2 regions of the Bacillus cereus group sp. MYBK79-1 genome follow, and region 2 is predicted to be linked to the other one. Evidence: riboswitches for the same ligand, from Rfam matches in the RefSeq annotation. Region 2 holds a riboswitch; the other holds the start of a gene.

Region 1 (3,184 bases), on a different contig from region 2:
CAGAGAGTGATGTGGAAAATAATCTTCCGAAGGCTGTAGCGGCAAAAAAACGTCTAGAAGAAATTAATCGTGAAGTAAGAATAGAAGCTCTCGTTCAAGATGTAACAGCTGAGGAGTTAGAAGAACTTGTTACAAACGTTAATGTAATTATTGATGCAACTGATAATTTCGAAACGCGTTTCATTGTAAATGATATAGCGCAAAAATATTCTATTCCATGGATTTACGGAGCATGTGTAGGGAGTTACGGCCTTTCTTACACAATTCTTCCTAGTAAGACGCCATGTTTATCATGTTTACTACAATCGATTCCGCTTGGCGGGGCGACATGTGATACAGCGGGGATTATATCACCTGCTGTATCTCTCGTCGTTTCTCATCAAGTAACGGAGGCTCTTAAACTGCTGGTAGAAGATTATGATTCACTTCGAGATGGACTTGTATCATTTGATGTATGGAAGAATGAATACTCATGTATGAATGTGCAAAAGCTTCGTAAGCATAATTGTCCTTCGTGCGGAGAGAATGCATTATATCCGTATTTAAATAAAGAAAACACATCAAAAACAGCGGTGTTATGCGGGAGAAATACAGTTCAAATTAGACCACCTCATAAAGAAGAAATGGATTTTGAGAGGTACAAAAAGCTGCTGAATGATCGTGTGAATGATTTAAATATAAATCCATATTTATTATCATTTTCTGTAGAAGAAAAGAGATTAGTTGCTTTTAAAGATGGTCGTGTACTTGTACATGGAACGAAAGATATAAGCGAAGCAAAAACAATTTATCATCGCTATTTTGGATAGAAAAGGATGAGTGGGATGGAAGTAAATAAAGCTTTAACAATTGCAGGGTCTGATAGCGGCGGCGGTGCCGGCATTCAAGCAGATTTAAAAACATTCCAAGAACTCGGTGTATACGGAATGACGGCTATTACGGCAATTACTGCTCAAAATACGCTTGGCGTTCAAGGGGTATATCCAGTTCCATTAGAAGGTATTACGGAACAGCTGAATTCAATTGGTACGGATTTAACACCAGATGCTGTGAAACTAGGAATGTTATTTAGCAGCGAAATTATTCAAATCGTTGCAGAACATATTAATAAATTTGGCTGGAATAATATTGTACTAGACCCTGTTATGATTGCTAAGGGTGGTGCATCATTATTACAACAAGAAGCAGTACAAGCATTAAAAGAATATTTATTACCAGTAGCAACCGTTGTAACGCCGAATGTTCCTGAAGCAGAAGTGTTAACTGGAATGGAAATTCATAATGTTGAAGATAGTAAGGAAGCTGCGAAAGTACTGCATGAATTAGGTGCGAAATACGTGCTTATGAAGGGCGGACATGCAGCATATCAAGGTAATGAAGTAATTGATTTACTCTTTGATGGAGAAACGTTTATTGAATTTAGAAGTGAACGAATTCCTTCAAAGCAAACACACGGAAGCGGGTGTACATTTGCTTCAGCGGTTACAGCAGGACTTGCGAAAGGCTACTCGATTGAAGAGGCAGTTCAAGAAGCGAAACGATTTATTAGTATAGCAATTGAAGAGCCATTGAATATTGGAAGTGGTCATGGGCCGACGAATCATTTTGCTTATAAAGTGAATAAAGCGCATGCGTAAGTAAGAAAAAGTCAGTTGTATAACTGGCTTTTTTTCTGTTTACTTTTTCCAAATAAAGGAGTAATATATCAGCCAGAATATATTTTTGTAATACGCTGAGTCCAATTATATGGAGCGGAGGAACCAATTTGTGCGTCGTCACTAGGGGTGAATCTTTCAATTTTGAAAGTAGGGCTACTCTCAAAGTCCGAATCCGACAGCTAACTTCGTAAGCGTCTTGAGAGAGGACGGTGCCATGATGGATACATCACTTCATCGATCTGATTAGTATAGGGGAATATCAATCTATGTTTGAGTTCTTTTATGCTAAGGAGGATGAGGTACGTGGAACTAACACTTATTTGTGTTGGAGAAGAAAGCAAGGTAAATAGTTTAAGAGATTTAGTAGCATTTCAACATGAGTTAATTATTTTTACAGCAAGTGAAGAGATAGCGGCTGAAGTTAGGAATTGTGGGTTTGATTGGACTTATAGCTGTAGTAAGGCGCAGGATTTTACTAGTATTTGTGAGTGTATTAAGAAGGTGATTTTACTAGGTGATGAGCTGCCAATCGTTAGCTTCTTTACAGAACACATTCGCTTTTCTTTTCAAGCACCTATTACTGTTGTTACAAGGAATAAACGATATCCAGCAAGGCTCTATGAAACAATTGGAGCTACATTTGTCGTGTTTACAAATTGTGATAATATTTCTTTTTTATTTTTTGAATAGGGCGGGGGAAAAGAAGATGAAGGTGTTGTTATTAGGAGATATAGCGAATCGTTGGGCGGTATCAGTAGATCGAGTTCAAGAATTGGTGGTGCTTGATCCTATTTTTCCAAGGCCCTATATCATATTGCCATCAAAAGACGCTTTATATTTAAAAACAGATGTTATCGAATATGAGCAGCTACATGCAGAATTGTCACAAGTTTATATTCGCGGGAGAAATTTACGTGCTTTTTTACGAGGAGAATAAATAGTGAATGAAAAAAGAGCGAATGCTAAGTGCAACAAGCTATGCACTTTATGTCATTCGCTCTTTTTATTTCGTATTTAAAAGATCATTTCTATGAAAATGAAAGAAAAGACGAGAAAATAGATGAAAGAATATTAATAACACTCGATGTAAGCGTTTAAATGGATGGATATTTTCTTATTTTCAGTAATTTAGCTCTTTACAAGTTAAATATAGAGGAGTATATTTACTCTCATAAATCATTCATAAAATTTCCAAAAAAACCTAAAATCGCTGAGTTCCAGAAATGGAGCGGGGGAACCAATTTTGTGCATCGTCACTTGGGGTGAATCTTTCAGTTTTGAAAGTAGGGCTACTCTTTAGGCCCGAATCCGACAGCTAACCTCGTAAGCGTTTAGAGAGGAGGTTTACTTTGTGTTGTTCATTTCGAACACTAAGTAGAGCTTAGTGTTCTTTTTTTGATTATTTAATGGTAAATTTTTACAAAAAGGAGAAGGGTAGCTATGTTAGATGTTGTAATGATCGGAATTTTTGTTGTGTTAGTCGCATTGATGGCAAGTCTTGCAAGTTGGTCAGATAAAGTTGTGAA
Region 2 (3,184 bases):
GATTTGTTGTTAAATGTCCAGTTAAGTTAAGGTCTTTAGAATAGCGCTGCAATCCTTTTTGATGCTCTGAGTGAGGGAAGAGTATTTTATTTGTAAATGAAAGATAATATGCTTCCATATTTTGATGTGAAACTTGAAACTTTCCGTAGTATGTATTTTCATTTTCAAGATGATCGAGTCGAAAAGGGTGAAAATCATTTTTCTGTAAGAAAGGGAACATATTTTGTTCATATCCAGTTTTAAAAGAAAAAGGGAATATGAATTGAAATATGACTGTTGTTACATCTTTTTCCTCGATTGTTTGTATTGCCTCCATTTACATTGTTTCCTTTCCATATATGCTATAAAAACAACATGCCCAAATTTATTTGAAAATAACCACTGTTTTATACTTGATTGAGTATGAAAATTCAGCTTATTTAGCAGGGGACATGTATAATGTTATGTATACTAAAAGTTATAAAATTGTATTTTGAAAAGGGGGATGTTGTATGCGTATTTTAGTATTAGGAGCTGGTGGCGTTGGAGGCTTTTTTGGAGGTCGCTTAGTAGAAAAGGGAGAAGATGTTACGTTTCTTGTTCGTAGTAAACGGAAAAAACAATTGGAGGAAAGAGGACTTGTAATCCGAAGCATTAACGGAGATTTTTCCTTCCAACCGAAATTAATAACGAAGGAAAATCGAACTGCTCCATTTGATGTCATTTTATTTTCAACAAAAGCGTATCACTTAAACGAGGCAATTCAAGATGTAAAGCCGTTTGTTGGTGAAAATACGGTCATCATTCCATTGCTAAATGGTATTGCCCATGTATCACTATTACAAAAGGAGTTTGGCGAAGAAAAAGTAATTGGCGGTTTATGCTTTATCGAGACGACGTTAAACGATCAAGGGGAAATTGTACAAACGAGTGCTGCCAACAGGCTTGTATTTGGAGAAATTAAGTCTCATGATTCAGAGAGAATACAGCATATTTCTAAAGCATTTGCAGGTACGAAATCTAGTTTTGTATTAAGTGAAAATATTACGCAAGATATGTGGCATAAATATTTATTCATTACTGTAATGTCGGGTGTGACGACATTAATGCGTGCAACGATAGGACCGATTCGTGAAAGCGAAGGTGGACGTGATTTTATCCAAAACTTATTTGAAGAATGTGTGCAAATCATGAGATTTATAGGAGCACCAATTAAGGAAGATATTGCCCAGGAACATATGAAAACAATTGATAAAATTTCGTATAATATGAAGTCATCGATGCAGCGTGATATGGAAAAAGGTTCGTCCGTTGAAGGGACGCACTTGCAAGGATACTTACTAGATTTAGCGGAACAATTTTCTGTAGAAGCACCATTATTGGGTGCGGTATATCAAAATTTGAAAGTGTATGAAAAAATGATTTTAACTAAAGAAAGGGTATGAAAAAGAGTAAAGGATAGCAACATATAAATGTTGCTATCTTTTTTATTTTTGACAACTTATTCGTTTCTTTTTGTATTTTCTGTCGTATTTCTTTCGTTATCACGGTTACCATATAACTGATTAATTTCATTTGCTAATGCATCTAAATAGGAATCGGAAAAAATAGGCTTCTTTTCTTTAGACATGTGGATCTCCTTTATCGGTTTTTTAGTATTCATTATGTATATTTACCGGCGGATTATGCGCAATCGTCTTAAGTTTTTACTTTTTCAAAATTTTTGTTTACATTTTGAAAATAAAGGAGTATTATAATCCACAGTTTCAATTTTCTAAATCGCTGAAACCGCATGGTGCGGGGGACCCGTTCTTATGGATTAGTACTTAATCCGATGGGGTGAATCCTTGAAAAAGGTAGGGCTACTCATAGGCCCGAATCCGACAGCTAACCTCGTAAGCGTTATATTGAGAAGGAAGGTGGAGCTTGTGCGACAAAAAATTTAATGTCTACAAGTCTATTTCGTTATGGCTTGTAGGCATTTTTTGTGTTCTGAAGAAATAGTTTATCCGCTGTAACTAGCAGAAAAGTTCGTACAAAATTATTGGAGAGTGGACAGCAGTGGTTTCATCTATCAAAAGGTTTTTAATTGGAAGACCGTTAAAATCAACTGAGTTAGGAGAGCAAAAGCTTAATAAAACGAAGGCGTTAGCCATTTTATCTTCTGACGCATTATCATCAGTTGCATACGGACCAGAGCAAATATTAATCGCACTAGCAGGTCTAGGAGCAATAGCTTATTGGTATTCCATTCCAATCGCTGTTGGGGTATTAGTATTATTGACAGCTCTTATTTTATCTTATCGACAAATTATTTTTGCTTATCCGCATGGCGGAGGAGCGTATGTTGTATCAAAAGAAAACTTAGGGATGAATCCAGGGTTAATAGCTGGAGGATCTTTATTAGTCGATTATATTTTAACTGTGGCGGTAAGTGTGTCTGCAGGTACAGATGCGCTTACATCAGCTTTTCCTACTTTACATGCACATAATGTAATCATTGCGATTATATTTGTTATATTTATTACGATATTAAATTTAAGAGGGGTAACGGAATCAGCTTCCGTTTTAGCATATCCTGTTTATTTATTTGTTCTAGCACTATTTATATTAATTGGTGTAGGTATTTATAATATTATAACTGGTCACGTTTCACCGACTTTGCACACGCCGATTGGAACACCGGTTGCAGGAATTAGTTTGTTTTTACTGCTACGAGCATTTGCATCGGGTAGTTCAGCTTTAACAGGTGTTGAGGCGATCTCTAACGCAATTCCAAACTTTAAAGATCCTGCACCAAACAATGCAGCTAAAACGTTGCTTGCAATGGGAGCATTACTTGCGGTTTTATTTTCAGGAATTGTATTTTTAGCTTATTATTATGGGGTTACCCCAAGTAAGGAAGTAACAGTTGTTTCACAAATTGCTGAACAAACATTTGGACGTAATTTCATGTACTATTTCATACAAGGTACAACAGCTTTAATATTAATCCTTGCTGCTAACACAGGATATTCTGCATTTCCGTTATTAGCAGTAAACCTTGCAAAAGACAAATTTATACCGAGAATGTTTACGATTAGAGGAGACCGCTTAGGTTATTCAAACGGTATTATTATACTTGGAATCGCATCGATTATTTTAATTATAGCTTTCCAAGGGCAAACAGAACATTTAATTCCGTTATATGCAGTAGGTGTATTTA

What was found. Region 2 has a riboswitch for cyclic di-AMP ahead of ACTFOB_RS14500 (APC family permease). Riboswitches for the same ligand answer to the same signal wherever they lie in the genome.
Positions count from the first base shown of each region.
Region 1: linked by a shared signal. The riboswitch ahead of ACTFOB_RS06920 (hypothetical protein) and the one ahead of ACTFOB_RS14500 (APC family permease) in region 2 are both predicted to bind cyclic di-AMP.

Region 1 covers NZ_JBQAEO010000003.1:12,373-15,556, forward strand. The annotation lists gene ACTFOB_RS06910 (thiazole biosynthesis adenylyltransferase ThiF) at 1-809, shown strand, start outside; gene thiD (bifunctional hydroxymethylpyrimidine kinase/phosphomethylpyrimidine kinase) at 816-1,637, shown strand; cyclic di-AMP (ydaO/yuaA leader) riboswitch at 1,721-1,868, shown strand; gene ACTFOB_RS06920 (hypothetical protein) at 1,962-2,348, shown strand; gene ACTFOB_RS06925 (hypothetical protein) at 2,365-2,595, shown strand; cyclic di-AMP (ydaO/yuaA leader) riboswitch at 2,857-3,002, shown strand; gene ACTFOB_RS06930 (signal peptide protein) at 3,099-3,184, shown strand, end outside.
Region 2 covers NZ_JBQAEO010000008.1:13,574-16,757, reverse strand. The annotation lists gene ACTFOB_RS14515 (hypothetical protein) at 1-316, opposite strand, end outside; gene panE (2-dehydropantoate 2-reductase) at 492-1,424, shown strand; gene ACTFOB_RS14505 (hypothetical protein) at 1,481-1,609, opposite strand; cyclic di-AMP (ydaO/yuaA leader) riboswitch at 1,750-1,896, shown strand; gene ACTFOB_RS14500 (APC family permease) at 2,041-3,184, shown strand, end outside.